Regions from separate parts of the Paenibacillus sp. FSL R5-0636 genome, predicted to be linked through region 2. Evidence: riboswitches for the same ligand, from Rfam matches in the RefSeq annotation. Region 2 holds a riboswitch; each other region holds the start of a gene.
What was found. A riboswitch is a leader RNA that binds a small molecule or an ion and turns the genes downstream of it on or off. The one in region 2 is predicted to bind cobalamin.
Positions count from the first base shown of each region.

Region 1 (8,309 bases), 2.9 Mb from region 2:
TCTTATAGAAAAGCCTCCAATTCACGGTATACCATGAATTGGAGGCTTTTTAATTCATAGGAGCTTATTCTTTATTCTCGTCCTCGTTCGCTTTCTTATCCTTTATTGAGGTTGTCACCTTTGGCTCTGCTGGTGCAGGGAGTACCTCCTTGTTCAGCTCCCGATTTCCCTGCCGTATCCGCTGGGTCTGCTGCTCCCGTCGTACGCGGATATTTTTGCGGGCAAACCAAACGATGGCTAAAATAATGCCCACACCGATTAGAATCGGCAATGCGCCTGCAAGAATTACAAAAATCCACTGAAACATAACAGATAGTGCGTTCAGGCTTCCTTTTAAAGCATCTGATGCGCGTTCCAGCAATGGACCTTGCTCTGCCTTTTCCTTCACCGCTAAACTCTCATCCGTCTGATACACTCTAAGCTCTACCGTTGAAAAGGATACGTTCTGATCTATATATCGCATTCTGCCTTTGATCTGCTCAATCGTTTCTTGAATCGAACCAAGCTCGTTTGCAAAGGCGACCAGATCACTTGATTTCGTTGCTTTTTTCATAAACTCAGTATATTGAGCTTCCATTAACTGCTTTGCCTTCAGACGCGACTCTAGATCAACATACTCCTCCGAGACATCCTGACCTTGAATGCTGCGCTGTAGCGATTCGTGTTTTACTTTTTCCAAATTATTCAGAAAAGGAGAGAATCCGGAGGCTGGCACCTTAAGGATAAACGTCCCCCCTTGCTCATATTGCGACATGTTCTCGTTAAACTCTATAATATATCCTTTAGCCATCGTTACCATGTTTCGAATTTCAGTCTGAGCTTTACCGTAGTCTTCTACTTCCATAGTCAGATTGGCATGATAGATAAGCTTCTTGTTCAATCCTTCCACGACATCACTGCCCGTGAATCCCGCGTTTGCTTGATCCGTGTTCTCTGATGTCAAACCTTTTTCAACTGGGGCTTCGTTGCCTCCCGCTGCTGTCTCAGCCTCTGCTGAGGTGTTCTTATCCGCTAATGTAGCTTTTGAAGATTGCTCAGTTGTTGCTGCAGCAGAATTACTCGTATTTCCGCCGTCACTAGCTAATTTGTCAGCTGCCGAATTGTTATCACCCGAGCCACAACCTGCCAATACCACCGCAAGAATTAATAAACATAAGTAATGCAGACCCCATTTGCGCATTCTCATTCCTCCAAAAATGTAGTGGTAATCCCTAGCATTGTAACGTTACGGAATGTCATGTTCTATACAGATCTCTTCCGTCTCTCATTTCTTTGACGCCCCAAAACTTGGAAGGTTGCACTGGAATATGGAATTTCGGTAAATTTCTTTTGGTTTTTCTTGTTTAAATACACAAAAAGCCGCATTTCTGCGGCTCTTATTGGACATGTTTTTTATGTGGGAGGGGTCCTGAAAGTTAAAGAACTCATTTGCTTACAAACTCATTATTTGGTACAATTACCACGTCTAACCTAGTAAAAAAATCCAAATACCCTCTATTCATAATGAATGAGGGCGTGACACGGCTTTGCTGAGACAAGCTCCACCTTGCTGAACAGAGCCGTTCTTTGAATGATACTGTCAATTACTAAAAGGGGAGGTGAACCCTCATGGCAAAAGACGTAGTTTGTGAAGTTAACTCCTGCACCCACTGGGCAGAAGAGAACAAATGCAGCGCTGAATCGATCTTCGTAGCTTTCCACAGCTCCCAAGAACCAAAACGCGCAGAAGAAACAGATTGCAAAACTTTCGAAAGTAAATAAGTAAATGCCTAAAGGGACCCTCCACGGTTCCTTCTTTTTCTTTTTCATTCTAACAAGATTGAGAATTATTATCAAGTAGCTGATTACAAAAAAATAATTGAACTAAAAAGCCAGGGTAAATTACCCTGGCTCTAATTTATTTAAGTCTATTTAGAAGCAATAACCCCTGTCTTTTCCCTCGCAATAGCAGCAGCTCTTACCATGTTACGTAGTGCATCCTCTGTCTCCTGCCAGCCACGCGTTTTCAGACCGCAATCCGGATTAATCCAGAACTGTTCAGGGTCAAGCACCCGCAGCGCACGATCGATATTCGCAGTCATTTCTTCGACAGCTGGAACCCGCGGGCTATGGATGTCGTACACTCCAAGACCGATTCCTTTATCATAGGCCTGCTCCTCAAAGCTGATAATCAGCTCACCATGGCTACGTGAAGTCTCAATGGAGATTACATCAGCATCCATAGCCGATATTGAATCGATCATGTCATTAAATTCGCTATAGCACATATGCGTATGAATTTGTGTCGTAGCCTTCACATGGTTCGTGGCAACACGGAACGACTTCACTGCCCAGTTCAGGTAATGCTCACGGTCTTCTGCCTTTAGCGGAAGTCCTTCACGAATAGCCGGCTCATCCACTTGAATCATTTCGATGCCTGCATCTTCCAACGCTTTTACTTCATGGCGAAGGGCAAGAGCAATTTGATTGGCTACCTCTTCCCGGCTGAGATCATCACGTACAAATGACCAATTGAGGATAGTAACAGGGCCCGTCAACATTCCTTTAACCGGAAGCTTCGTCAACGATTGTGCATAGACGCTTTCTTTAACAGTCATAGGCTGTATAAATGCAATATCCGCGTAGATCACCGGCGGCTTAACGCAACGGGAACCGTAGGATTGAACCCAGCCATTACTAGTAAACAAGTATCCATCCAGCTTTTCTCCGAAAAACTCCACCATATCTGTACGCTCGAACTCGCCGTGGACCAGAACATCCAGACCTAGCTTTTCTTGGAAGGTAATTGCATCCGCGATCTGCTCACGAACAAATCCATCATAACGCTCCTGATTCCAGACCCCTTTACGCCATTTCAATCTCGCCTGGCGCACTTCGACTGTCTGCGGAAAGCTACCAATTGTAGTGGTTGGCAGAAGTGGAAGCTGCCATTTCTCTTGCTGCACCTTTAAGCGCTCAGCAAAAGGCAGACTGCGTTGGTCTGGTAGAGCTGCAAGTGCAAGCACTTGCTCCGCCACATCCTTACGGCCACGCTCAGGTAGTGCGCGGAACGCTGCAATAGCTTCACGACTAGCGGCCAGCGCTGCTTGAGAAGCTTCTCCTTTATCTGCGATGGCTGCTCCGAGCAGACTAAGCTCTTTAAGCTTCTCATCGGCAAAGGCTAACGCATTCTTAACTGTCGCCTTCAGCTTCACTTCACCTTGAACGGTGACTGGGACATGCAGCAGACTGCAAGAAGGCTGAAGAATAAGACGATCAAGCGGTACATGAACGCTGAGCTTTTCTACCAGTTGCAGCTTGGCGTCTAAATCGGAACGCCAAATGTTCCGTCCATCAATAATTCCGGCACCCAGCCATTTGTCCTTCGGCCAGCCAAGACGTTCGATGGAAGCCAGATTCGTTCCACCATCGTGCACAAAGTCAAGACCCAAGCCTTGAACAGGCAGCTCTAGCAGTGCCTCCAGCGGCTCAGCAGCTTCAAAATACGTCTGTAAAATAATATTCAAGCCCGGCACGGAGCCGGCAATGTCTGTGTATATCGAGTTAAGCAGTGTTAATTCTTCTTTACTTATGCCTGTAACAATCGCTGGCTCATCGATTTGTACCCAGCTTACCCCTTCTTGCTTCAGTTCCTGTAGCAGTTGAACATAGACTGGAACAAAACGTGCAGCAATCTTGGCGATATCTGCCGCTGCGTAACCTTTGGACAGCTTAAGGAAGGAATACAGACCTAAAAGTACCGGTTTACCTTCAATCCCTGCCTGCGATTTAGCAAAACGATAAGCCGCTAGAGGTTTGTTTTCAGTCAGGCGTGGTGTTTGTGTGCCGATCTCTGGAACGATATAGTGATAGTTCGTATTGAACCATTTGGTCATCTCGCAGGCAGTAGCCTCAGCATTACCACGGGCCATTGCAAAATAAAGATCAAGCCCGATGTCGCCGCCATCATACGCATACCGTGGAGGTACGATTCCAAACATAACAGCCGCATCCAACACATGATCATAAAATGTAAAATCATTTACCGGAATAAGCTCAATTCCTGCTTCTTGCTGGGTCTTCAAATGCTGCAGCTGGATTGCTGCCATTTCGGAGCGGAATTGCTCCTCATTTATTTTCCCCTGCCAGAATGCCTCCAGTGCCTTTTTCCATTCGCGGTTCTTTCCGATTCTCGGATATCCAAGATTGCTTACTTTTACCTTATTCGTCATTTCGATACACTCCCTCTTCAATCTCTTATTTCAAACTCCAAAACTACTTGCTTTCCTATAAAAAAGAGCGCCCTTCCCTAAAAAAGTCAAAGGGAAAGACGCCCATGATATACCCATGGTTAACGTCTAACACCTCCCTATCTTCCGTAGGTGAAGCAGTGCTGTTGAAACAGGCAGGTCTCCTGGCTAGCGGCGTCAACATCTTGAGCAGTCTTCCCAGCAGTAGTAAATTGCCAGTGACCTCTGTTGCTCGAGATTCTTCCGTTACAGTGGCGGGACCGCATCGGCTTCGAACCGAATTTCCCTATTAAGCCTACCGAATTACTATTTTCCGGTCAGCACCTGTCTCCGATATCATTCATCATTTGAGTGTCTTAATCTGATGTCATCATACGTGAAAGCCCCAGCAATCTGCAATAGATTACTGGGGCTTCTGTTATATCGATTCCTTATAACGGACTTAGAAAAATACGAAATATACTACAGCAGCAAGAATTATACGGTATATAGCAAACGGTAAGAGCTTGATACGATTGATCAGTTTTAAGAAGAAACGCATCGATAACAGCGCAAATAGGAAGGCACTAATAAAGCCTGCAATAAAAAACGGCAGCGCGTCCATGGTGAAATATTGCCAGTTCTTCATCAGTGACAACAGACTGGCACCTGCCATGATGGGTACTGCCATAATAAACGTAAAATCAGCAGCGGCACGATGGCTCATCCCGAGGATTACGCCACCAGAAATCGTCGAGCCCGAGCGTGAAAATCCAGGCCATAACGAAAAACACTGTACAAGACCTACACCAAGTGCCTGTTTGTATGTAATCTGATCTACACTCTCAGTTCTGATCTTCTTCGGCCCAAACAGATCCGCAATAATCATTAATATAGCCCCGATCACTAGACCAATTAACACCGTTGAGGTAGAGAATAAATGCTCATCAATATAATCATTAAACAGAACACCTAACACACCTGCAGGCACTAACCCTACCAGAACCTGTGTCAGCTTGAGGTGCCCGCCCTGCTCTAACTGCGGTAGCTTCTCTGTTACAGGATCCAACTGCTTACGGCTGAAACGCCTTAAGCCCAACAGATCAATGAATCGATTTCTAAAAATCACAACAACCGCTAATATAGAACCCAGTTGAATAACTATTTTGAAGGTATTTGCCGTATATTGTCCAAATAACTCCTGTGATTTCAGCCACATATCATCAACAATAATCATATGACCCGTGGAGGATACTGGAGCAAATTCGGTTAAACCTTCAACAAGCCCCAAAATAATGGCTTTAATAATCGTTAATAGCTCCATGTGTTTCCCTCCTTTTTAATAGTCATTTCTATTATCAGTCCTCCACCCGCTTAGCCCTCAGTGTTCATTCTCCGGCTGCGTTTGCGGAAGTACAGAAACCCAAGAATAACTAATCCGCCAGCAATTAGTACATAGACCACATTGGAGTACACATCCATGTACATGGCAATGTCTTCCCAGGATTCGCCCAAAGCCGCGCCAATAAGCACAAGCAGCAAATTCCATCCCAATGTGCCAATCGTTGTGAAGATCATAAATACTCCAAATTTCATACCTGACATTCCCGCCGGAATCGAAATCAGACTGCGGACCAGCGGAACCATCCGACAAAACAATACAGTCCAATAGCCATATTTATCAAACCAGGCGTCAGCCTTGTGGATATCTTTTTTAGTAACGCGAATTAGGCCCCCCCAGCGTTCAACCAGTTTCTCTAACCGGCTCACATCCAATAATCGGCCAATATAATAGAGAATTACTGCACCCAGTAGTGATCCAGCCGTGGCAGCAATGATTACACCAGGTATAGTTAAGCTCGTCGTAGTGGTCATAAACCCTCCAAAGGGAAGGATCACTTCTGAAGGAATTGGTGGAAATATATTTTCAAAGGCCAGCATCAGAAAAATACCGAAGTAACCAAACTGCTCCATAAAGTCTGTAATCCATGCTTGCATTCTTGTTACCCCCATTTCTCATATCAAGTTCTTCTTCAGGTTGCGTAAATAGCGGCTGCGAATAAAAAAGAAGTATAGTCCTTGAACAGCCAAATATCCGAGTAACACCGCGCCTGTCTCCGTTGCGATAGATAAGTAGAACAACCGTTGAAGCGCAATAAAGGCAAACACACTGTGTAAAATAGCTATTCCGACCGGCACAAAAAACAATAGAGCGAGCTGAACTGTGACTATTCGATTGAGTTCTTTATCCGTAAGCCCCATCTTGGACAAAGTGGAATATTGATTGCGATCATGATCAAGATCGGTATATAACCGGAAGTAAAGAAAGCTGCCTGCCGCGATAAAAAAGACAGTACCCACCAGCAATGAAGCAAAAAGCATTGTGTTATACAATGTTTTCTGAAGTTCAAACAGCGTGCCGCTGATCACAATCGCATACGGAGAATCACTTTCATAGGACTGTTTGCCTTTATGGGCAAGATCATCTGCGATACCTACCGTCTGTGGAAAATCCTCTACATAAAAACCTGTATAAAGATCCGTCTGCACGGGATCAATAGCGCTGTAGAGCTCATCACTGATCACGACACCACTAAAATCCCCGCCATCTCTACCATCCAGCTCCGGCAATAAATATTCAGCAATGGGGACTTGCGCGGTATAACCTATTTCTTTAATGGCAAGTCCTTGCTGCAAGGAATAGACCACTTTTACTCTGCCTTCTGTTAAACTGCGATCCCGCTGTGAACCAATCATCACCAGACCTTCGTTGCCCACCAGAGCACGCTCAGCCGTTGTGAAACCTGCACGTTGCAGGGCGAGATTATAATCACTAAAAGCAATCAAGGGAAGGCGTAAAGTGCGATCGGGTCCAGTCTGAGCTTCGACCTCAGCATATTTAATCGGGATACTAAGCGCTTCATAAGGGAGTCCGTGCGTCTTGAGCTCTTTCTTAATTTCGTTCAGATGCTGATCAAAGGGTACATCCGCCTGATTTCCTTTAGCTACATAACCCACTGCTGCAGGATAATCCAATTTCAGCTCTCTGGAAAGTGTATGTATCGATGCAAATACCCCTACTGAAGTGAAGGAGACTGCGGATACAATCGTCACCATAAAAAACATTCGGCCATTCTCTTTCCAGCGGTAGGACAAGCCCGATAAAGTGATGATATTCGTACGATGCCAATACAAGCGCCGAATGTCCTTAAGCAGCTTAACCACACAAATACTTAGCTGGGTATAAAAGAGATACGTCCCGATAACCGTAATCGCAACGACCGGAAACATGACTTTCTCTACGGAAGCAGCTTTTGCAGTAGCCGCCATATAATAACCACTGATCAGCAGTACAGCAGAGATAAATGACAATATAAACGATACTTTGGGTTCTTCTTCTGCCTTACGTTCTCCCTGAAACAGACGCATCAGTGACTCATTGCCAATAAAAACAAAGGTGCAAAGCGATATCAGAAAAAACAATAACACGAAGCTGCAGATCGTAAGCACAAGTGCCTGCCATGGGAGATGAAAGGTTAACAGGGGAATTCCCAAAAAAGTGGATCCGATCATCAGGAATAATTTGCCCAGAAGTAACCCGAGAAGGGTACCCGTCAGGATGGCAGAGGTGCCGATCATCATATTTTCCAGAAAAACCATGGTGTTTAGCTGTCTCTTCGTCATTCCATGCATCAATAAAATTCCGAACTCCATCTTCCGCGACTGCAGGAAGGATCCAACGGATACGAGCACGAACAAAGAACAAAAGACATAAATAATTGCCTCTGCCACCATCATCGTATGAGCCGCCGTACTATAAATTAAGCTCTTTGAAATATCCGGATGGTAAATAAACAAAGCGCACACGAAAAAGATCATCACCGAAAAAGCACTGACGACAAAATAAGCGGCATATTTGCGTTTATTACGTGTTACATTCCTATAAGCGAATTGCCGAAAGGTCATGGCTGGTTCCCCCAAGCAGAGACAGCATATCAATAATACTTTGGAAGAAAGCGCCTCTATTACTCCCTTTGTACATTTCACTATAGAAACGTCCGTCTTTAATAAAGATGACCCGGTTGCAAAAGCTCGCAGCCA
Region 1 covers NZ_CP150232.1:5,028,500-5,036,808, forward strand. Annotated here, with positions in the region: gene MKX34_RS22945 (DUF4349 domain-containing protein) at 65-1,180, opposite strand; gene MKX34_RS22950 (DUF1540 domain-containing protein) at 1,609-1,761, shown strand; gene metE (5-methyltetrahydropteroyltriglutamate--homocysteine S-methyltransferase) at 1,908-4,211, opposite strand; cobalamin riboswitch at 4,366-4,572, opposite strand; gene MKX34_RS22960 (undecaprenyl-diphosphate phosphatase) at 4,672-5,532, opposite strand; gene MKX34_RS22965 (DedA family protein) at 5,583-6,206, opposite strand; gene MKX34_RS22970 (FtsX-like permease family protein) at 6,225-8,174, opposite strand; gene MKX34_RS22975 (ABC transporter ATP-binding protein) at 8,149-8,309, opposite strand, start outside.
Region 1: another riboswitch for cobalamin. It lies ahead of metE (5-methyltetrahydropteroyltriglutamate--homocysteine S-methyltransferase); the one in region 2 lies ahead of MKX34_RS03910 (S-layer homology domain-containing protein).

Region 2 (8,309 bases):
CGGTCATTGACAAAGATTTTGCTACAAGTCTGCTGGCCGAACAGATCGATGCAGAATCGCTGATTATTACAACAGGAGTTCCTCAGGTATGTGTAAATTTCGGTACGCCTGAGCAGAAGGCTCTTGAAGAAGTTACAGCGGCAGAAATGATGGTATATGCGGAGCAGGGTCATTTTCCTGCTGGAAGTATGCAGCCTAAAATTGAAGCAAGTCTTAGCTTTTTGAAAAAGGAGGGACGTAGAGTTATCATTACTAATCCGGAAAATATGAAAGCTGCGATGAGTCAACAGGCTGGCACACATATTGTAAATTAATATGATCTTATTTATCTCATCATTTCATGGAGACCGCCACTGATCTAAATCAGGGCGGTTTTTTGACATGTTCATGAATTGTTACTCAACTGCTGCTTTCAGATGGCCATATTCTGGTGAATAAAAGGAAGATAAGAGGTAAAACTATGTCCACTATATAAAAAAGAATACATTAAAATGCGGGGGTAAAAGATGAGATCGAATAAAGGAACAACACAACGTTTTACCAGGGCTACAATTCTTTGTTGTATTTGTGCATGTACGGTATTGTTAAGTGGATGCACTAAAGCAGCGGATGAGACTCAAGTGGCTACTCCAACGGCTCAAGTAGAAACCACAGCACCTTCTGCAGAAGCTACTACACCTGCGCCTACGAATAACGCAACAGAACAATCTGCGTCACCCGGTTCAAATACTGGGGAACTTCCAGAGGGAGTGAGCATTCAGAGAGTTATCAAGGATGTTTCGTTAAAAGATAGCTATCATAAAAAGGTTGAACTGTTAAGCGACGGTGGCAAGCGGGTTACCATTACAGATCAGAATCAAAAGATTGTTTTGCAGCAGATTGAATATGACGGAAGGATCACTGCGGTTAAGGATAAACAGATTACCGTTCAAGTGGAGGGCGGTAAAGAGCAAACCTTAACGATTCCTGATCATATAGTCATTGAAGATGAAGACAAGCTCGGATTAAATAATGGCGTTGAAATCGAGTGGACGGTAAATGCAGACGGACAAATCGAAAGCGTGGAACTGGACGATTAAAAATTTACCGAGGTGACTGGATGAAATTTCTAATCGTACTTGGTAGTATTATTGTTCCCATTGTCATGCTGATGTTACAAGGTAAATCGATAAAGTGGCGTATGGTATTCAATGTTGCTTCGGTCTTAAGTGCGATTATCTTTGGAAATATTTCCGCTTTGGCGATTTACGAAATATTAAGGGATCATGCTGTATTTATGACCTCGATCCATGCGATATTTTTAAATCCAATGTTTCTTATTACCGGAGCCTATCTTGGCGTTTATTTAATTTATCGGTTGATGATAATTTCGTATGACGAGGTTTATATGTGATGGGTACAATACAAATAGGGGTGTTCCCGCGTAGGGACACCCCTATTTGTGTTGTTAACAGGACGTATGCTTAAGAGGACTTTCCTACAACGTTTGCTCCGCTCTTCGTGATCTTGTAGGTGATGATATCACCATTCCAGAAGTGGAATTTTAGGATAACCTCGCCGTCTTTAACATCTTTAAAGAACGCGGGAAGCAGCTTGATTTCTTTAGTGTTATAAGAAGGTGAGAAGGTATTGCCGAATTCCTTAAATGGAGTCCAGTCCTGCGGACCTGCATTGCCACCAGCGGTATATACAGCTTCCATTGTGGCAAGCTGGTTACCATTAAAGGTGGTCGGAATGGCAAAGGATTCAGTCGTGCCTTTTGCATCGCTTAATTTAGCTGTGTCATACACAATCACCTTAAGCCTCCACGCAACACCCTTGTTGAATTTCAGAGTCAGCACGGCATTTTCACCGTATTTTTGGGAAGCTGTGAGCTTTTTGAGTTGGCTGGCTTTGAGGATGAGCTCCTCACCATTTAATGTGTAATCTTTACCTTTGGTCAGATATTTTCCGTTGGCACTAATGGTGGTTAGCTTATTGCCGTTCAGGTTTAGCTTAACCTTGGTATCTTTGATTTGTGCACCTTTTTTTAGGTAGACCAAATCGCTTTCGGTGCTGGAGGAACGCTCCTTCAGACCAGACATTAATACATTGTGGAGTTCAGGATCAGACCACTTATAAATTTTACGGTTGAAATGCTGCCCGTTATCCCAGAGCATGGAAGTCATTTTCTTTTCTTTCAAATAATAAGTCAGATACTCGAAGAATTTAAGCTTCTCGCCCTGTTCAATCACACCTGTGTCTTTATCGAAACCTAATAAACCAAATTCGCCGACGATGACAGGGATGCCTTTAGCTACAAATGTATTGTAAACGTTATCAAAAGTTTGAGTGATATCGTTTTTTGTATCTTTTTCAAATGTGGTGTAACCGGCAATGTTCACACTAAAAGGCCAGAAGCCATAGAAGTGAACGGTCGCAATAATATTCGGATCGTTTAGAGCCGTAATCGTCTTATAGAGATGATCCATTCTTGTTTGTGTAGGTGAAGACTCTAATGAAGGCAATACAAGTGGGCGGAGGTCGTTTTTCCCACCGGATTTCCGCACGATCTGATAGAAGGAGTTATTGAGTTCAGTAAGCATTTGCTCCATTTTTGCTTCGTCTGTGCTTCCACCATCGGTGAACCGAGGCTCATTTATGCTCTCGAACATCAGCTTATCGGATTTGTCCTTAAAGCGATCGGCAATTTGAGTCCAGGCTGCATTATAACGCGCCAGCGTTTCATCGTGTTTTTCTTCCATATGGCTTACCCATAGCCAGGAATCATGATGGACATTAATCATGACATAAAGCTTGGCGTCCAGTGCCCAGCCGACAACTTCTTCCACACGGTCGAGGTAGGCTTTTTCTAGGGTATAGTCTGGTGCCGCACCCATGTGAGTATCCCAGGTCACAGGAATCCGAATACTTTTATAGCCTTGAGCGGCGATCTTTTTAATAAGTTCTTGGGTCACACGAGGATTGCCCCAGGAGGTTTCGTCCTCACCTGTAGCATCTAAAGTATTACCGAGGTTCCATCCGGGCTGCATTTCGTCTACATAGGATTGGATCTTACTCTTTGGCGCTGCCTTAGCTTGTTGCTCATCCTTAGTTGCAGCTGCAGCCATGGATGAGAACAGAGAGAGCAGAAGAGCGGTGACAAGTGTCAATGATAAGAAGGATTTCTGGATTCGCGTAGTCATTGAATTCTCCTTTGTGAGATAAATTTAGGATGCTTGGACCTGGCTTTGACGCTGTACTTGGTGGTTAGATGAACACGAACACCTCCAATGTTATTTTTGTAAACGCTTTCTGAATATACCCTAACATAGAATTAACTCAGCGAGTACCTTACTAATTTGTGGCAAATTCATATAAGAATTAGTGATTTAAATTAATTTTCCCCACAGTTGGATAAAGAAATTATTTAAATATCCCTACTCGTAGAAATTGGTTATTCAATAGGATTATCTCTAGCTGCCCGTTATACAAAAAAGAAATATAACATGACAAAAGCATATATATTAGATATGATGAAGCATGAAAATTTAAAATTAGAAATAGGTGCCAACTATGAATGTTGCGGAAGTACAATCATAGATTGGTTAAATGGAAAGCGGGTGTGAATCCCGCGCGGTCCCGCCGCTGTGAAAGAGGAGTCCTTGCAAAATGCCACTGGGAAACTGGGAAGGCAGTAAGGGTGATGATACTTGAGCCAGAATATCTGCCTTTTTCTGTTACACCATCAAACTCTACGATCGATAGAGAGGTGCTTGAATAGTGTTTGCCAGCTAGTATTGTGGTTCACTATCTTAACCTCTTGACGTTTATGTTGAGTGGTTTTTTTGTGGTTATGAGAAAGTTTATTCTGTTTTTTTATCATAGGTATGAAGGGAAGGGTTATGGAAAAATGAAGAAAAATAAGTTTTTAGCGTGGTTACTCATTGTAGCTGTATTTATCACGACATTCTCTACAAGTGTTATCCCGGCTCAAGCAAATGGAGCAAGCTCTACCCTTAAAGGGTATGTATCTGTATCCGTAGAGAAATTCACCTTAGGCCAAGGGTATATTAAGGAGCCTATTAAAGTTCCGATTTATGAAGGCGATAATGGCGCATCTTTAATAACACGTGCGCTAGGTGATGGGAATTATAGATATTTAGGAAATATAGATAGTGGTTTTTATTTATCAGAGGTTAAAGATAGTGGCAGAAGTGAAGTCAATATTCCACAATATATTTTAGATATGATTTCAGCCGATGGGAAAACAGTCGGCACTAAAGCAGACCCAGAGTGGTTAAGTCAGTTTGACTATACCTCCATGTCGGGTTGGATGTATGCAGTAAATAATGTGTTTCCTCCGTTTGGGATGACCGATTATAAGCCTCAAGACGGTGACATTATTCGAACTCAGTTCACCACTTATGGCTATGGTTCTGATCTTGGTGGCTGGGGAGAAATCCCAGTTCAACTTGCCAATAAGGATGCTTTAACTGCGGAAATCGCCGAGATTAACAGTGACCCTAATAAAGAAACTATTTTGGACAGACCAGTAGTACAATCGGCAGTTTATCAAGCCTATTCCGTGCTCGAAAATATGGCAAGCTCTCAAATAAGTGTAGATCATGCACTTGTAGGGCTTAACCATGCATTAGACATAGAACCCCCTGTTATTACAGTAAGTGGCATACAAGATAAACAGGAAGTATCCAATAAAGAAATAAGCTTCAAAGTAGCTGTCACAGACAATGTATATAGTGACATCATTCCAGAAGTGAAGCTGAATGGTGTTACTTTATCACCTGCGAATGGGGAGTACAAAGCTTCTCTGAATTCAGGCAGTAATGCAATTACTGTAACGGCTCTTGACGGAGCTGGAAACAAAACAAATGTAACTTATCAAGTTACTTACAAACTGGAAACTACAGTTGCCGTCAAACAACAGTTAGATAAAAGCCTTGCCTATATTCTAAACACTGTAAAGAATCCGTCGTTTGGAACAGGTAGTGGAGAATGGTCGATCCTTTCTCTGGCACGGGCGAACTATACAGTACCTAACGGTTATTACGATCTTTATTACAACAATGTAGCAACGAAAATAGCATCGATCATTAAAGAGGATGGAAAACTCGACGCCAATAAAAGCACAGAGAATTCCAGAGCGATTCTTGGGCTTACCTCTATCGGAAAAGATATCACAAATGTTGCGGGATATGATCTGAGAAAAGCACTCGCTGATTATCAATATATCCAAAAGCAAGGCAATAATGGTCCGATTTTTGCTCTGATTGCGCTAGATAGCCATAACTATGAGATCCCAGTAGTTGATGGAGTTACAGAACAGACCACAAGAGAAAAACTAGTTCAGTACATTTTAGATAAAGAGGTTAAAAAAGGTACAGCAGAAGCTGGTGGCTGGGCATTAGGCGTAACCAAAGCCGATGTCGATATGACTGCGATGGCGATGCAAGCTCTTGCACCTTATTATGCAACCCGAGATGATGTAAAAGCCGCCGTGGATCGGGCCATCCAATGGCTGTCCGATAACCAAAACAATCAAGGCGGATTTACAAGCTGGGGAAGCACTAGCAGCGAAAGTATCTCACAGGTAATTGTAGCCTTAACTGGTGTAGGCGTAGATCCGCACACTGACACTAGATTTGTTAAAAGTGGAAATTCGCTTATTGATGCATTGCTTAGCTTTGCTGCACCTGAGGGTGGATTTAAGCATATCCTCACAGGCAAAGTAGACAATATGGCAACGGACCAAGGTACGTATGCACTTGTGTCTTATGATCGTCTGATCAATCATAGCAGCCGTCTCTTTGATATGAATGATGTGAAAGTGGAACAACCGGAAGAACCGGGGCCTGGGCAACCAGAGGGTCCGAAAGAATTTCCGTTACCTTCTGGGGAGAACCCGAAAGTTGAAATCCCAAATGACGCTAATGATTATATCGTTCCGATCAGCACTGGAGATAGCAACAAAGAAATCACAGTAGCTATTCCGGAGGGAAATCAATCGAAGGTTAGTGTCAATTTACCAAGTAACAGCGACCTTCCTCAGATAGAGGCCATAAAAGGTAACGTATCTGTAGTCATTCCTAAGGGTGCAAAAGTTACAAGTGGGGATGCCTCTGCAATTGAACTGATTTCAGCTTTAACCGGTGGAGAATCTGCACTAAAAGATAGTGTGAATCAGATTATTCCCGGGGACAAGAAGCTTGATAATATTCTTCAAGCATTTTCCATGGGTGGTAGTGCAAGAGTAGAATTCAGTCAATTTATTACGTTAACCTTTAAGGACCTTAAAGGAAAAGATGCAGCTTATATTCAAAATGGCACTCCTCATGCCATTCAAAAATTTGCAAGTGATGACTTAGGTTTTGCAAGCGGTAAGTCTGAGTATGCCTATGATAGTGGAAATGATTTAATTGTAAAAACCAATCACTTCACTGACTACATTGCTTATGCTTCCAGTGCAGTACAAACACCTGGCGGCGACGGTGGTAACGGTAATGGCGAAGGTAATGGTAGCGGAAATGGTGAAGGAAATGGCGGCAACAATGGTGGCGGAACCACTCCATCGAAACCATATGTAATCCTGTCCGTGGATAAGCTTACGATTAATAAGGGATATGTTGTTCCATCTGTACAGGTAGAGCTACAATCTGGTGACACAGTGTGGTCTGTACTAAAAAGAGTGCTGGATGGCCGTGGTATCGACTATAGAGATTCCTGGAACAGTGACTTTGGAAGTGTATATGTTGAATCCATAGCTGGTGATGGGGAATTTGACCATGGCAGCGGCAGTGGATGGATGTATAATGTGAATGGGAAATATCCTAATTATGGTGCATCTTCATATGACCTAAGTGCCGGGGACAGAATTCAGTGGCGTTATACTAAGAATTTGGGTGTGGATCTAAATGCACCGATACCAACGATGAGCCCAACCCCAACGCCTAAGCCTGGTGCTACTCCGGCTCCTGGTGGGGGAGCTAATCCGGAAGGCAGTGGTGATCCAAATGTGAGTCCATCTCCAACAGTGACTCCTAAGGATCCTACCCAGAATACGAATGATATTAAACAACTGTATACAGATGCTGATAAGATTTCTTCCTGGGCCTATTCAGCGATTGAAACAGCTACAGTAAAAGGATATATCCAAGGTAACAATGGTCAGGTGAATCCGAAGGCTTATATCACAAGAGCGGAGTTCACTAAGATTCTCGTTTCTGCATTAGAACTTGATATTAAGAGTGATAAAGGCATTACCTATAAGGATGTCGCTCTAGGCGATTGGTTCTATCCATATGTGAATGCTGCGCATAAGGCAGGTCTAATCACAGGCTTTAATAATGAATTTAAGCCAAATGACAAGATTACTCGTGAGCAGATGGCCGCAATTATCGTCAGAGCATTGGCCATCCCGGCGACGAAGCCTGGAACAGCGATTAAAGATATCAACACAGTATCGGCATGGGCCAAAGCAGATGTAGAGACCGTTGTTGCGACTGGTTTGATGTTAGGCGATGATAATCAATTTAAGCCTAAAGAGCTTGTAACCAGAGAAATGGCGGCTGTTGTAGCTACTAGAACCCATGATTATAAGAGTGGGAACAAAGTGGTTAGTCCAACTATTCAGAATTCAGCAGTTAGTTCTTATATTCAGAACACAGCTGCCTTTTTGCAAAAAACAGTAACAAACCCGGTCATCTCCTCGGTTGGCGGGGACTGGACAGTCTTCGGGCTGGCACGTTCAGGTGTGAAGGTTCCAGATAGTTATTACACTAAGTACTATGCAAATGTAGAAGCGACTCTTAAAGAAAAATCAGGGAAGCTGCATAGCGTAAAATATACGGAATATGATAGAGTTATTTTGGCATTAACTTCAATCAACAAAAATATTGATAAAGTGGCGGGTTATAACCTACTGGAACCGCTCGCGGATTTTGATACTGTAATTAAGCAAGGTATTAATGGACCTGTGTTTGCTCTCATTGCACTGGACAGTAATCATTACGACATTCCAGTGGTTAAGGATGTAAAGACGCAGACGACTAGAGAGATGCTCATTGATTATATTTTGGGCAGAGAGATCAGCGGCGGTGGATGGGCACTAGGCAGTAATGCTACAGCGGCTGATCCAGATATCACAGGGATGGTCATTCAAGGCTTAACGCCTTATTACAAAACCAACGCCAAAGTAACAGCTGCTGTGGACCGGGGGATTGCTTGGTTATCCAAAACACAGACAGCAGACGGTGGTTTTGCAAGCTGGGAATCTACAAATTCCGAAAGCGTCGCTCAGGTGATTGTAGCTT
Region 2 covers NZ_CP150232.1:896,218-904,526, forward strand. Annotated here, with positions in the region: gene arcC (carbamate kinase) at 1-314, shown strand, start outside; gene MKX34_RS03895 (hypothetical protein) at 507-1,079, shown strand; gene MKX34_RS03900 (hypothetical protein) at 1,100-1,393, shown strand; gene MKX34_RS03905 (cellulase family glycosylhydrolase) at 1,464-3,185, opposite strand; cobalamin riboswitch at 3,528-3,729, shown strand; gene MKX34_RS03910 (S-layer homology domain-containing protein) at 3,893-8,309, shown strand, end outside.

Region 3 (8,309 bases), 160 kb from region 2:
TGACATCCCAAGTGGATGACCGATTCTGTACGCTGAGATGGCGCTGGCCGGACGGCGTGCAGGCGGTGTACATCCACAAAACCTCCGCAGAAGCGGCTGACATGGGAACCGGAGATGATCCGCCAGTAGGGATGAAGCTCTACACTCGTGAGGAATACAAATCTAACAATGGTTATCGTGATCGATTGGATGAGATCGGCCTGATATCCTATACCATATTTGCTCGTCTTGCTGAGAACGGTGAGACTGTACTGGTGAGGCAAAGTGATGGTGTGAACCGGGTGATGGTCAGTGCAGGCAAAGCCCGGATCTATTATTCCATTCAACAAAAAAAAGCCTTATTCGGAAAACAAAAGACCGTACATATGGCGATTACGGCAGAAGTGCCCGTGGCACGGGATGTCCTCTGTTATGTCAAGAAACGTGGAGGGCATCCGGCAGGGAAAGAGGATGGTATTCTCTTTCCCTTCGTACAGGATTTCGCTCCTGGACGCAATGTACTTCCGCCGATTGAAATCGGTAAGGATGATTTTGTACGCATCTTTTTCACCGATGGCAAGAAATATGGGCTTTATTACGAATTGGTACCGGAGTGAGACTCGGTCTACGTGTACAAGCGGGTAATGAGCAGTGCGTTCATAGCAAGTACGTAGATACAACTTTTGGGAGGATGAGTAGATGTCTTTTTTTAGCCGTTTTATGAAAAAGAATCAGCCGGAGCCGCGGCCGCTTTTTTACGATATAGTGTGTCCGTATTGCTTCACCAAATTCTCTCCGGAGGATGTCGTCTTTCGGGCTATGCACAGCCGGGAGGACGATGAAAATTACGCATTGGGTGAGGATGACGCCTTGAACAAATACCGTGAGCGCTTCGGGCTCGATACGGTAGATGACATAGAAGCGATTATCAACCCGGCGGATATTCCGGAAGAATATCATCATTACACGGATCATGTGTTAACTGGGCTTACGGATCGTTACGGTGTGCTTACGCGCAGACGGCTTTGCCCGGCCTGCCATAATGAGCTGCCGGTGACTGCCGGGAAGGTGCCAAGTAACATCATCTCGATTATCGGGGCATCCCAAGTCGGGAAATCGGTGTATATGACCTCGTTGATCCACACATTGCAGCATACTACAGCAGGTCATTTTGATGCCGCTTGTATGCCGCTTAATGCAGAGATTAGCCGTAAGTTCCGTACATTGTATGAAGAACCGCTTTTTGAGCGCGGGGATCTGCTGGCTTCTACACAGAAGGAAAAAATGCAGGAGCCTTTTATCTTTCAATTTGTCTTTAAGGATGAAAATAAACCGCCACTGACACTTGTATTCTTTGATGTAGCAGGTGAGGGTATGGTGGATCAGGATTATCTTGGACTTCATGGTCAGCATATCAAGAACTCTGCGGGTATTCTGTTTATGGTCGATCCGCTGCAAATCCGTTCTATCCGTGAAAAGATTCATATTAACATCGGTGACCGTCCCGGAGAATGGGTCTCACAATATGACGAGCCGCGCGATGTGGTGCTGACGATGTTTGGTGATTTTATTGCCTATCAGGAAAAGAGCAAAACAGACATTCCAACAGCGGTTGTGCTTGCAAAAAGTGATATGCTGCATTCGCTGAAGGATGAGGATGGCGATTATATCAAGTCCAACAGCAATGTGTTCAATAACTATGTTCATCGCAAAACATTAAACATGGACGAGTTCCATAACATCGACGGGGAAATTCGCAGATTTATTGGTAAGGTGGACAGACCCTTTAAAGATACGATGGATGTTTATTTCGCGAATACGGGTTATTTTGCAGTATCTGCGTTGGGCAGCAATCCTGTGAATCAAAAGATTGAGGGTGTAGTAAGCCCGATTCGTGTAGACGAGCCTTTTATTTGGCTGCTGCATAAGCTGAAGTATATTGAGGGGAGCGACGGCCCGTGAATGGTTTCTCAGGGTCAACAATCGCCCAACAGATGTATACCCGCGAACGTCGCGGAGTGTTTCGTTCCACAGAAGGCTTCGATACGGTAGCGAAATCAGATAGTCTAGACAATAATTTTGTGAAAAAAATCCTTCATCCCTTCTGCCTCTACGATGCTCCTGCGGAGTTGACCGCGCGTGGGGAGAAGGATGAGGCTGCATATCCTGGAGCGCTGCACCTATTTCATGCTGAGAACGGGGATACAGTTATTGGGCTTAGTCGTTATCAAGCGGCCGATTTCACAGGCCAACGAAGCGCCTTTTTTGCACATAACTATGTAGTTCCTGCTTCACGTTCCGAAGAAATAGTCCAGAGCTATGGGGACTGGCTGCATGCTGATTTTGCAGAGCGTTATACTGGAGAGCTTGGTGGAACTTTGCCGGAGCTGCCCTCTATTCCAGTTGTTCGCACAGACCGCAGCCCTGACCCAATCGCAGGCTTACGCTTGTTAGGGATTGATGAAGGGATATTCAAGGCGTTATTGCAAGCTGTGATGCTCTCTGTAGCAGGTAAGAAAAAAATCTACGTGGCTCTAAACGTACCTATCACCGAGTTGTCCGCGCGGGCGGTGGAGCTTACAGAAATTCTGTATAGCGTGCTGCCGTATGAATTCCGCCGTAGATTAGGCGTGATTACGTATGCGAATGAACCGCAAAGCCGTAAATATATACATCTTAGCTTTGTGGAAAAAGGTTCGCTGCGTCCCGGTGATCGTAGTATTGAGAAGGATTATACCTTCGATTTGGCTTCCGGACGGATGGGGAATGTCGATTTTGGTGAGTCCCGCCAGCCTTATGCTGATTTGGTGTGGAAGCTGTTACTGCTGAATCCAGGAGATATTAACGACTTTGTAAGCTTCGCTGATCAGATTCTGCGTGGAGAGAGTCCTGAGCATAAGCTATCCCTTGCTTTCTATAATGAGCTGGCTATATTTTATGAGATTGAGCAAGGGAACGAGCATTTATATACGGAGAATAAGAGTGCGGTGCTAAGTGGTTTGCTCTCTTACCTTAAACCAGACGGTGCAATTCATTCTAGAATCCGCTTGAACGATATTTTCTTAGAACGGTTCGACCGGGAATTTGATCTGATTCGGCAAAGGAATGTGCCAGATCCGGCGATTATGGAATGCTTTAAGGAGTATTTTGTACTTAAGGATCACAATTACAGGGTCAGAATCGTGGATTATTTCATCAATGGGATGCTTCATAGTGTGGAAGCGGGCCGCAAGGATATCTTGAGTGCCGCTTACGGGATCATTGAGAGTAATGATGAGTTAAGTGCAGCCTACTTCCAGCGCGTGATGTCTGAAACATATTTCCGTAAGCAGCTACTTGAGCCTTATATGGAATCAAGACTAGCTGCGGCGTCCAGATCTGCGGATATACTGAGCTTTGTACTCCATTGGGGGCGGTTCCTGCCAGTGGCGTTAGAGCAGTCTTTTGCTCAAAATGCTGTGAAGGATTATTTGCTTGAAAAGCTCCAGCTGGAACATGATCCGGTGGCTTCTGTAGCGGAAATTCATGAAATTGTAGATAAGGCAGAAAAAGATCGCCGCAAAGGAACCGGAGTTGCTCCTAAGGCACTCTCCCTAATGCAGGATCTTGCTGCTTCAGCAGATAGATTCTTACTGAACCGCTTATCGCTTTCCGATATGACGCAGGAGGAGCTTCTGGAGGTAGTTTTTTTACGTTATGGTAATGTTGTCGATTGGCAGCCGCCACTGGATAGGATTAGCAAGCAGAAAGAGAATGCGCTGCGCGCCGCTTACCGCTGGTTTGGTGAAGAGAAGCCGAATGAGGAGATTTTTGCAGGATTGTCTCCGCAGGAACTAGACGATGTGCAGCTACTGGGTCGTCGTTTGCTAAAAGAGGCGCGTGTTCTGGAACCCTTTGAACGGCTTCCGCTAGCCTTTTACTATACAACTCAGCGTGAAGGAGGTCCGCTGGATTACGATGCGCTTCTGGAGCTGTTAAAGCGTAAAGCCGGTTCCGACAAAGAAATCATCTATCGGTTTTTTGCTTGGTCGCAAGGCAATCCTTTATTTACGGTTTCGAATAAAAAGCTGCAACCGGGTTACCGCAAAGCGATTCTGAAGTATTTCCTGAGCAGTGATCGTGAAGCGTTCAAGAATCGGGAATTCCGAAAGAACTATGTCGCGGCAGCTCGGCCTGCTCTGCAAAATGTGTACAATGAAGCCCGCTCCCAACTGGCTTCCCCGCTGGCGCGCTGGATCAGCCGCAGCCGATTTCGACTCTTAATCTCCGGCTCCATTACGGGTATTCTGGTGATTATTGCAATTATCGTATTCAGTATGCTGCGCCCGGATGATACGAAGACGGCTCTGCCGGGGACAAGCCCTGAGCCGACCCCTGTTCAGAGTGCAGGTAATGAGCTGCCTCCGGCTTCAGTATACTTGAAGGATCAGAGCGACGAAGGAGATAAGGGGAGCAGCATATTGGTGTTCACCTTCGCAAGTGCAGATGACTGTGTGCAGTTTCAACCGACTGAGATTAGTTCAATGTCTTCGTCTACAGAGATAGATAAAAGCTTTAAGGTCGCTGCTACGAATGGCACTTGTCCAGTGCCGTCAACGGATGGGACGGATGAGGGAAACGCCGCTGACGATTCAGATGCCGCTGGCACTACTGGAGGAACAGCAGAAGGTGCAGATGCTACTAACGAAGTAGCTGATGCTTCTCCGTCTCCTACGCCTTCCTCTGATACTGAGGACAGCACTGGGTTGCCTTCCGCAACAGCTGTGACTGAAGGTGAACAACCATCCTATCAGGTTGAGGTTACATTGGAGCCTGGAGCGACAATTCTAGAGAAAAGTATGATCAAGGCCGGAAGATTTACATTGATCGTAGATCCCGACCCTAATATTCCACCAGCTTCTGATTCAAGTGCTGAACCCTCCCCAACTGCAAGTCCGGAAGGAACAGCCGAATAACAAGCTTTCTGAACAGCAATACCTACCGGCAGGTGGTGTATTGCTGTTCATTTTTTTGCTGCCCATACTAAGCTTTTCTATAGACATGCTATGTATTAATAGATATGATTATGGATGTCAAAATAAGATACTACATACTGGAAAAGGTGCAGACTCTATCAATCTAGTCGTCTGCTTAAAAGGGAAGTCCGGTGCAAGAGTCCGGCGCGGTCCCGCCACTGTATGTGCGGAGTTTTTCTTCTATAAGCCACTGCCCCGAAGGTAGGGTGGGAAGGTGGAGAACAGCGATGAAGCATCAGCCAGGAGACCTGCCTTTTTCGTGAGCGTTTCTATTCTTCGTGGGGTAAGAATGTGGAACATATACAGATGGACTGTTGGCAGGAAGCAAGCGCCTCAGCCTCGATTTGTAATCTTCCCTGACCGCCCTCCAAAGGGGCGGTCTTTATGTTATGCGTCTTATTCCCAGCAGTACCCATTCTTATACAGAAAGAGGTTAAACAATGAAGAAAATCATGTCTTCCAAGTTTGTAGCACTTGGGCTGGCCTTATTCATGGTCATTTCAATTCTAGGAACATCTCTTGCTCCGGCAGGACAAATATTTGCAGAAGCGAGCGCTGGCTCCGGTCTGGAAGCAACTGCTGCGGAGCGGATTAATGTTGCGGATGCGACTTATGCGGCTGCAGAATATCTCTTGAAAGGTGGCGTGCAATCGGATTGGCAAGCTATTGGATTAGCGCAAGCAGGATATAAGCTGCCAGCCAGTTACCATTCAGAGCTTGAGAAAAAAGTAAAGGATGCAGCTGGCAATTTCGCCAATGTAACCGATTATGCTCGAATCGTGCTCGCAGTGAGAGCGATTGGTGCAGATCCTACTAGCTTTGCTGGTAACGGAACGACTCCTGGCTATAATCTGATTGAGAAAATTTATAATAACAGCAAGCTCAGTGAACAGACGCTAAATAATCCGGTATATGCTTTACTTGCGCTGGATTCTGGTAAATATAATATCCCAAGTGACGCGAAATGGACGGCGGATAAGCTCCTTACGGAGATTCTCTCCAAACAAAATCCGGATGGGGGCTTTGCATTAACCTCAGGCGCAAGTGAGCCTGATATGACAGCGATAACCTTGACGGCTCTGGCGGCACATAAAAATAATCCCGAAGCCTACTTAGCAGGGCTACAAGCCGTAGCTTGGTTATCTGCAGCTCAAGATAGCCATGGGGGTTACGGTGACAGTGCTGAAAGTAGCGCACAAGCAATCCTTGGACTCACATCCTTCGGAGTTGATCCTAGTGGATTAGAATACACCAAAAACAAAGTGGATCTAATGGAGAACCTGCTTAGCTATCGTCTAGCTGATGGTAGCTTCACCCATAGCCGTGGTGGAAGCAGTAATGTTCTGGCGACAGAGCAAGGACTTCAGGCGCTGGTTGCGTATAATTTGCTGTATAAAGGAAGCAACAGTAAGCTATACGATTTTTCCAAATCCTCCGTTCAGAGCTCACTCATCTACGCTCCTGTAACGATTGAGGGACCACGGGCCACGTTGGCACAAGGGTACGCCTATGCTGGCAACGCACTTGGAGCGTTAGAGAAGCTGGCGCTTCAAACGAACTTGCCGATCACGAATCCTTCGGGCAGTTATGTGACTGGCATCGGAAGTATTGCTGCTGGAAGCTTTGGTGGTTATGACGGATGGATGTATGTTGTATCACGTGACGGAAAATGGATTAATCCCGATGTAGGCATGAGTGATTTTGTACTTAAAGATTCAGATCAGGTACTGGTTTATTATGCCGGAGATGACACTAAACTTGTGGATTCCGTTACCCTTTCCAAACAAAATCTTAAAGAGGGCGATTCTTTTACTGTCACTGTAACTAGTAAGACGTGGAAATGGGACGCTGCTACGAATACTTCCTCTCCTGTAACGGCAAAAGCTGCGGGTGTTCAGGTCCAAATTGGAGCTCACACGGTAACGACGAATGCTAAAGGTGAGGCCGTATTCTCAGGAAATGTGCCCGCAGGTGACTATACACTGTCTGTAACTGGCTACCGCGAAGGTAAAGCGCCAACGGTTGCTAAATATACAAAAGCTATAAAGGTAACTTCTAAGAATGTAACAGCTTCTCTTACCGTTGAAGGCCCGGAAGGATTGATTAGTGAAGGGACTTTAAAAGCCTCCAATGCTCTTGAAGCGTTGCAGCAACTAGGATCTACCGATGATTTTAAAGTAGATATCACCAAATCGTCTTATGGCAACTTTGTATCAGGTATCCATGGAGTTTCGCAAGGTACTTACGACGGATGGTGGAGCTTCGTAGTATCACGCGGCGGGGAGTGGATATATCCAAGTGTGGGTATGGATGCGTTCGAACTACAGGAATCCGATCGTGTGCTTGTCTATTATGCAGGTGAAAATACACAGGTTATAGATTCTGTGGCGCTTTCCCCAACGCAGCCAAAAGCTAATGAAGCTTTTACCGTAAAGGTTTCCCAGAAAAAGTGGGTGTGGAATCAGGACAGCTTCACTTCTGATCCGGTTACCTCACCAGCTGCAGGTGTGCAGGTTTCGATTGGTGATAAGAAGGTAATCACGAATGAACAAGGTGTAGCTGTTGTTGATGGGGGTCTCCCGGCAAATAGCTATACAATGACTGTTACCGGCTATGCTAAAGACAGCGTACCGAGCGTAGCGCGTTATACTCAGTCTCTGACTGTTGGATCGTCTGTTATTGCTCCAGCTAAAGCTACCGCTACCCTTTCAGTAATTGGAGATAGCCGGAAAGGAACCATCCTAGCCAGTACAACAGTAGCTCTAAAAGAGGGCGAAACGGCTTATAGCTTACTAGTCAGTCAATTAGGCAGTAAGGTAGTATCATCCGGCAATGCTGGAAGCATCTACGTGAAATCTATTGACGGGTTGGCTGAATTTGATGGAGGCCCAAGCAGCGGATGGAAGTATAAAACGAACCGGGATGCTGATCCAAGCATAAGTGCAGACAGTTATATTTTGCAGAACGGTGATACTTTATATTGGTACTATACCTCTGGAGAATAAGGAAGAGGATTGATTAGGCGGGTACATGGATTCGGAGTAACTAACGGATCGGGTGCCCGCCCTTTTTATATTTGAAGGAAAGTCGTTTTATGACAATATATACTTTTATTCGACACAATATTCAAAAAATCATCAAACTCTTAGCCCTTCCGACCGATAAAAATAGATAGATCATAAGATAATGCGAAGGCGGAGTGTAGATGAAAAATTTGAAAGTGAAATACAAAATAGGGCTGCTTTTGGTATTCGCTGTAATCATGGTGAATGTTGTAGGGGGCATAGGCATCATCACGATGACCCGAATGGCCGA
Region 3 covers NZ_CP150232.1:1,058,722-1,067,030, forward strand. Annotated here, with positions in the region: gene MKX34_RS04545 (beta-mannanase) at 1-596, shown strand, start outside; gene MKX34_RS04550 (hypothetical protein) at 679-1,941, shown strand; gene MKX34_RS04555 (hypothetical protein) at 1,938-4,934, shown strand; cobalamin riboswitch at 5,062-5,265, shown strand; gene MKX34_RS04560 (DUF4430 domain-containing protein) at 5,435-7,999, shown strand; gene MKX34_RS04565 (methyl-accepting chemotaxis protein) at 8,200-8,309, shown strand, end outside.
Region 3: another riboswitch for cobalamin. It lies ahead of MKX34_RS04560 (DUF4430 domain-containing protein); the one in region 2 lies ahead of MKX34_RS03910 (S-layer homology domain-containing protein).

Region 4 (8,309 bases), 360 kb from region 2:
CAGCTTTCCCCTTAAGCTCATTTTCTTTGTTATTGGACAATTCTTCATTTATGGATATGTGATGAAAAATGTGTCCAAGACCTCAGAAAAATTCAAAAATTTCTGCAAGAAATTAAAAATAAAACTACCCATTCTCTACATTCTATATTTCTTGTTTCTCTTCTATATTGGGCAACCATATTTATAAATTTACTCTGTGCAAAAAAGTGACCCCACCACTTTCGGCAGGGTCTAGATCTATTTTATAAGGGGGTTATGTGATTACTATAATCCTCTTAGCTTAAATAAGTATGAAGCCCGTCTAAAGATTTGCTGAAATATTATTATTTTTATCGAAACCGATCAAATATAGTAACGTATCAATCTTAATTTTCAAATTACTACATATACAAAATGGAGGTGTGTATAAAGATGAAAATATTGAGTCTATTGCTTGTAGCATTGTCTTCCATTGGAGTAGTTGCCACATTCGGATTTTCAACATTCAGCTTAATCACAGGAATTATAGGAGGGCTTATTGCAGCATTTGCAATTTCAGGCTACTTGCAGTCTGTCAGACGTGATTACCCCAATGAGAGCTATGAGAATAAACAAGTTAAGTATCAATCGAACTATAATACTTGGTAAGCAAAAGCCCCACCTTAAACTGGTGGGGTTTTTCATATTCCCAAACACTTGTAAAATCACTTTGTGATATTAATGGTAGAAGAAACAAACGAGGGATAATGGCTAGCTGTAGAAATGCTTTCACCGAAAATTCATTCCTTAGTTCATAGACTACTTGAGCTTTGTCTTGTTTGGTGATTTCCCCTTGTTTTGAACCTCTAGTTTAATCTGTGCAGGATATGATGTATAGCCCTTTTTAAAAGCTTCTTTCCCATGATGTTCATATTGATTAATCCAATTACTGTATGACAATTAAATAGAAGAGAGCTGCTAAAACAAACCGGTATAGAGCAAACCACTCCAATCGAAGTCGCTTAATCAGTTTGATGAACGTCACTACTGCAATCATTGCCACAAGAAAGGATGTCGCAAAGCCAATTAACATTAGAAGTAAATCGTCAGAACTCAGCAAATCACGATTATCGTACAAATCCAACAAGCTTGCACCAAACATAACTGGCACAGAAATAAGGAATGTAAAATCTGCGGCGGCTTTTTGGCTAGTGCCAAGCAACAGGCCACCTGAAATTGTCGAACCTGATCTCGAAAATCCCGGCCATAACGCCAAGCATTGGAACAGACCAATTCCGAAAGCCTGTTTATAATTAATCCCATCGATAGTATCAGCGGTTTCAGTCCGCCTATTTCGCGCTGCAATGATCATCAACACGCCACCAACAACTAGACCGATCAAAACAGGGGTTGGGCCAAATAATTGGCTTTTTATTGTGTCCTTGAAGAGAAGATATAGGATTAATGCTGGTAACATAGCCAAAATCATATGAATGACATTTAATCCTTTGCTTTTGGAAAAATCCATTCTAATCATATTAACCCCAATTTCCAAATACCTTTTCCAATAAAGAATTAGAACTGCCATCACTGCACCCAACTGAATAACAATTTTAAAAGTTATTGCAGCATCTCCCTCAAAGCTAAGCAAATCGCCTGCTAAAATAAGGTGTCCAGTAGATGATACTGGTAAAAATTCAGTTAAGCCCTCTATTATGCCAAGTATTATTGCTTTAATTACGTCAGTCATCAGTGGATTGTCCCCTTTCGAAAATAAAATCATTTAATTTCCAGTATAAGGGAGACACGTAAACTTCCCCATCGATTAACCTAACAATATTCAATTCAGAATGACATAATTGTCACATTGCTCATTATTTCAGTCTTAAGGGGGCTTTGGTTTGCAAAACACAAAATATTAAGTATAATGTTACTGTCGAAACGCTAAGGCGTCTGTACAGGATGGCTACCTGGCACTGATGATGGCAGGCCAAGCGCTTTATAAAGTTTTCTTTATGTGTATTTATACTTTAGGAGCGTGGTTATCTATGAAAATTAATATTACCGCACATTTTAACATTGATATTACTTTATCTCTTCATCTGTTAGCCGTAGCCAGTCTTGCTTATGAACTCAGTTCACTGACGAGCTCGTGAAATTCGAGCGAAAAGTATCTGTACTAAGACACCTTGTGGTGTCTTTTTTATTTTTATAGTAATTACCATCTAACCGATCTGCCCCCGCAAGAAAAAAGCAGCTTATGCTGCTCCTCCTCCACCATCCTTCATTCTGATTGCTGTCAGCTTGCGACACGCCTTCCATCTGCTCGACAGTGACCACTAGTCATACCGTTTTCATTAGCGATTTCGCCATGTCTTATCTTTTAGAAGAATGTTAGAAGCCAGGGGATTTAATGAAAAATGACGCGGTCCCGAAACCTCGGAAATCCGCGCCACGTATGGTTTTTTGGGATGCTGGTGAAGGGAATTGAACCCCCGGCCTACGCATTACGAGTGCGTTGCTCTACCCCTGAGCTACACCAGCTTAAGGCTGATTTTTCTGTCAAACAAAAAATATTATACAACTTTCAGCCAGAAACGCAAGCCTATTTCTCCCTGTTTTCCGCCCTCCTAAACTGCTAATCCACCTGTAGCTTACGCTCCACAGACTCTAACTTTCCACGGCTAGTGGAGGGTTTATCGCGGCGGTCGTCTATTTTAAGTGAGGTAGAGACACGTTCTGCACCTGCGGCAAAAGGAGACTCATGCAAAGCTTCTACCGCGGCAAAAATGCGTTGCAGAGGCCCTTCGATGATCGTCCCCATGGACGTAAGTTCATATGTAATCCCTTCTACTGTCTTCAGCACCCGCTGCATATCCGCAACATAGCTGCTAAGACTGGTACTGCCTGTTCCAATTGGAATAACTGTAACTTCAGCAATAGGCATGAGAATACCTCCTCGAAATTTTATAGTACCTATCTTCTTCCATTGTAACAATTCCACCGCTCTGTCACAAACTAAGCAAGATTATCCTCCCTTATCTTTTCTATTTCTTCTGATTACTTCAAAATATGACTTTGGGCTAAGAGTATTTTCTCATGCGCAAATTCTAGGGTCATCTGCACTATATTTATGGACTCTTTGTGGCATCTTTTCGGACAATTTATGAATCATTTCGCATCTCCCTGTGGATCAATTGTGGATTACTTATGGACAGCCTGTGGATCATTTGTGGAGTACTTTTAAAGAACCCGCTCCCCGCGCGGGTTTTCTAAAAAACTGTTTACAAACACAACATCTTGGGTTATTTTTATCTAACGACAACAAAATATAGTGGAGACAGGCGCTTTGATCCTTAACCGGATTTAGAGCTTAATAGGGAAGCGCGGTGAGAATCCGCTGCGGTCCCGCCACTGTAACCGGATGGCCTTCTTAAGCTTCTGGGAAGCTTGAGAATCCACATCTCCCGGCAGATGCCACTGAGGGTTAGGAACACCCTTGGGAAGGCGCCGAGAGATCCCACGGAAGCCAGGAGACCTACCTGTTTCGACGACACCAACTATTGATGCCTGCGAGGAACAGGGATGGTGTCCGCATGCGGTCATCTACGTAGAGACCTCTGCAAATATCCGTGTGGATATTTACATAACGCATCGGGCATTTTCTGCCATCCTCGGGTAGGGGATGCTTTTTTTATGTAATCAGAACAAATATACGACTGCTTATGGCAGTCCAACTTCCTATGGATATATGGATTTGATGATAGATGTTTTTCTTTTATACTGAGAGGAGAGCTGTACAATGACGTTGTTGGAGAGACAATTTAATGGAGTAGAAAATGCACGGGAAGTTCTTTTAGAAGAGCTCATTGATTTAGGCCGGGATATTATCGACAGTCGGGATATGGACCTATTGCGCGAGAATGCCAATTTGAATGGAGAGAGTTTCTCCGGTAAAATGAGCAAGTTCGGCAGTGAATATTCAAAATGGTACGCCCGCAATTTTACGATGCCGCCGCAGCTAGTGCAGGCTATTGATGACAATGTCGTCTATGTGCATGATCTGGATCAATACGCGATTGGAACGACGAACTGTATTTTTATCCCGTTTGATAAACTTCTCCGTGAAGGTTTCAATACCGGCAACGGCAGCGTTCGTCCTCCGAACTCAATAATGACTGCTATGTCTCTGGTAGCGATTATTTTCCAATCCCAGCAAAATGCTCAATATGGTGGTGTATCCGCCAATAAACTCGACTATGATCTGGCACCTTATGTAACCAAATCCTTCGCCAAGCTGTTCCGCAAGGGTCTGGATTATTTTGAAGAAGGACAAGCTGATGAATCTTTGGGCGAGATTACGATGAGCCGGACCGATCTGGCGGAGTTATATCCAAGAGCGTTCCGTTTTGCACTAAAGGAAACCGAAATCGAAACCCTGCAAGCGGCTGAAAGTATGGTACATAATCTGAATACCATGTCCAGCCGATCCGGTGGACAAATACCGTTTACCAGCATCAACTACGGTACTTGTACTTCACCAGAAGGTCAGCTTGTGATCAGTTCTCTGCTAACAGCAACTATGAACGGACTTGGCAGCGGAGAAACACCAGTGTTCCCGATTCAAATCTTCAAATGCAAGCAAGGAATCAATCAACAACAAGGCGATCCTAACTATGAACTGTTCCTAAAAGCGGCTGAATGTTCTGCGCGCAGACTATATCCAAACTTCGCTAATCTGGACGCTCCGCTCAACTTGCAGTATTATGATCCAAGTGATCCTGATACGGAGTTCGCTACAATGGGCTGCCGAACCCGAGTGCTCGGTGACCGTTTTGGTCGTAATCATTGCTCTGGAAAGGGCAACCTTTCCTTTAATACACTGAATCTGGTTCGGCTAGGTCTGGCACACGGCACAGTAACAGGCAGACGTACCATCGCAGACGAAGCTGGCTTCTATGAAGATCTAAATCATTATATGGATATTGCGCTGGAAGGACTTCTTCATCGGTTCCACATTCAAACCGCACAAAAAGCTAAAGCTTCCGATTTCATGATGCGAGAAGGCGTCTGGGAAGGCGGCGAGCATCTTGCACCTGATGACACTGTAGGCGATCTGCTAAAGCATGGCAGTCTGTCTCTTGGCTTCATCGGTATGGCGGAATGTATGAAAGCTATGTACGGCAAACACCATGGCGAGGATATGGAAGTTCATGCCAAGGCGCTGGCTATTGTGCGTCATATGCGGGACTATTGCGATCGGAAAAGTGAGGAACTGGATCTCAACATCACTCTGTTCGCAACTCCAGCAGAAGGTTTGTCCGGTAAATTCACAAAAGTTGACCGCAAGGTACTGGGTTCCATTCCGGGCGTAACCGACCGTGAATATTATACGAACTCTTTTCACATCCCTGTATACTTCGATCTGGGTGCTGCTCAGAAGATCAGCTTGGAAGCTCCTTTCCATGAATATTGCAATGCCGGGGCTATTTCTTATGTCGAATTAAACGGCAATGCCCGCAACAACCCATCGGCTTTTATCAAAATCATTAAATATGCGCTCGAACAACAGGTCAGCTATTTCAGCATTAACCATCCGATTGACCGCTGCTCCAGCTGTGGATACGAAGGCGTAATTGGGACAAACTGTCCTTCCTGCAACGCACATGAGAATGACGTGCACATCCGCCGTTTGCGCAGAGTTACAGGTTATTTAACCGGCGACTATCAGACCCGCTTTAATGCCGCCAAACAAGCTGAAGTACGGGATCGCGTTAAGCATCTATGAATATTTGCGGTTACTATCCGGAGTCGATTAACGAGGGAGAGGGCATGCGGGCCGTCCTCTTTCTCAGCGGCTGCCGCCATCGTTGCCCGGGATGTTTTAATCCCGAGACATGGAACTTTAAATATGGAGAAGTCTTCACCTTAGAACGACAACATGAAATTATTGCAGAAATCGCCGCTAACCCTTTGCTGGATGGTCTGACACTGGCAGGCGGCGATCCTTTTTTCTCAGCAGAAGAGTTGCTGGGGTTCATTCATGAGCTTCGCGCTGTACTGCCAGGCTTCTCAATCTGGATTTACAGTGGTTATACGTACGAAGAACTTACAGCCCTTCCCGGTACGCCGGAATGGGATCTACTTAAGCAGTGTCAGGTGTTAATAGATGGAAGATTTGTAGAAGAACTGAAAGATACTACGCTTCTCTACCGGGGAAGCTCCAACCAACGCATTATCGACATTCCGGCCAGCATGAACGGCTCGGAGGTCTTTCTGTGGCAGCCTGCTGCGCTATAATATATCAATTTTTGATATTGAAAATTAATTTGAAATAAGAAGGGATGAACTAACCATGCCGCAATTCGTAGTAAAACCGGATAATCGCCAACTGGCTTTTGATGAGAACCGTCTTTCCGTCTACGCTGACCGTATTCTGGAAGGTCTCGATCAACTAAATAAAGAAACTTTGCTGCGTGGAGTGAATTCCAAACTGCGTCGTGACTCGGTAAGCGGAGAAGAAATCAGCAACGCCTTCACCATGAGCGCTCTAGAGCTTGTAACAAAAGAAGAGCCTACCTGGAAGTTCGCAGCTGCCCGCGCCCTTCTGACAACCCTTTATAAAAAAGCTGCTGTTCATCGCCGCTACAAAGCTTATCCAGAAGAGCCTTACGGTGAATTGTATCCACTAATTACGGATCTCGTGAAAAAAGGAATCTATCGCGAAGAACTTCTAAGTCATTACACCAAAGAACAAATTATCGAACTAGGTGGGTGTATCGATTATACACGCGACCTTTTGTTTGACTATATCGGTCTGCTTACGCTATCCGACCGTTATTTGGCGCATGATTTTGACGGCCGTGTGATGGAGCTTCCACAAGAACGTTATATGATTATTGCCATGTACCTGATGCACCGTGAGCCAGCTGAGAAACGTCTTGAGCTTGTAAAAGAAGCTTATTGGGCTATGAGCAACATCTACATGACTGCTGCTACACCTACAATGTCTAATGCCGGCAAAAAGGTCGCTGGACAGCTATCCAGCTGCTTTATTGATACTGTAGACGATTCCCTAGAGGGTATCTTTGACTCCAATACAGACGTAGCACGTCTAAGCAAAATGGGTGGCGGCATCGGCGTTTACCTTGGAAAAGTACGGGCACGTGGTTCGGATATCCGTGGCCACAAGAACACAAGCTCCGGCGTAATCCCTTGGATTCGCCAGTTGAACAATACAGCAGTCAGCGTAGACCAGCTGGGCACACGTAAGGGTGCTGTAGCTGTTTATCTTGATGTATTCCATAAAGATATTCTCGCTTTCCTTGATCTTAAGCTGAACAACGGTGACGAGCGTATGCGTGCACATGACGTGTTCCACGGGGTCTCCCTGCCTGACCTGTTCATGGAAGCTGTAGAATCGCGCAGCCACTGGAACCTCTTCTGCCCTCATGAAGTGAAAAAGGTCATGGGCTGGACTGATAAAAATGGCCGTCCACTAGGATTGGAAGATTTCTACGATGAAGAGCTTGGCAAAGGTACTTTCCGTGAAAAATATGCTGAAGCTACAGCGAACCTGGAATTATCCCGGATCACTGTTCCTGCGATCGACATCATGAAACGGATTATGAAATCACAGCTAGAGACGGGTACACCGTACATGTTCTACCGTGATACCGTGAACCGGACCAACCCAAACCGTCATCAAGGTATGGTTTTCTCCTCCAACCTGTGCACAGAAATTATGCAGAATCAGTCTGCAACAGTAATTGAACAAGAAGAATTAGTAACTAAAGATGGCCAGACCCGGATCGTTATTTCCAAAATCCCTGGCGACTTCGTAGTCTGCAACCTGAATTCAATTCACTTGGCACGGGCGATTCCAGCTGGCGTATTAGAAAGACTTGTTCCGATCCAAGTCCGTATGCTTGATAACGTAATCGACATTAATAATATTGAAGTTCTGCAGGCACAATACACGAACAGCCAGTACCGCGCAGTAGGTCTTGGCACATTCGGCCTGCATCATCTATTGGCACTCAAGGGCATTCGTTGGGAATCCGATGAAGCCGTAGAATATAACAATCATTTATATGAACATATCAACTACCTGTTGGTTCGTTCGAGCATGGAGCTCGCCCGTGAAAAAGGCCGTTATCCGAAATTTGCTGGCTCCGATTGGGAGACTGGCGCATACTTCACTTCCCGCGGGTATGTTAGCGGTGAGCAAGAAGGTAAATATGTAACGACTGAGCAATGGCGCGAGCTGCAAGAAGAAGTAGCTAAGGACGGCGTGCGTAACGCTTGGATGTTCGCCATTGCGCCAAATGGATCTACATCGATTATTGCCG
Region 4 covers NZ_CP150232.1:539,977-548,285, reverse strand. Annotated here, with positions in the region: gene MKX34_RS02405 (hypothetical protein) at 1-187, shown strand, start outside; gene MKX34_RS02400 (hypothetical protein) at 412-627, shown strand; gene MKX34_RS02395 (undecaprenyl-diphosphate phosphatase) at 905-1,708, opposite strand; tRNA gene MKX34_RS02390 (tRNA-Thr) at 2,431-2,502, opposite strand; gene MKX34_RS02385 (MTH1187 family thiamine-binding protein) at 2,597-2,905, opposite strand; cobalamin riboswitch at 3,284-3,519, shown strand; gene MKX34_RS02380 (anaerobic ribonucleoside triphosphate reductase) at 3,761-5,746, shown strand; gene nrdG (anaerobic ribonucleoside-triphosphate reductase activating protein) at 5,743-6,258, shown strand; gene MKX34_RS02370 (ribonucleoside-diphosphate reductase subunit alpha) at 6,314-8,309, shown strand, end outside.
Region 4: another riboswitch for cobalamin. It lies ahead of MKX34_RS02380 (anaerobic ribonucleoside triphosphate reductase); the one in region 2 lies ahead of MKX34_RS03910 (S-layer homology domain-containing protein).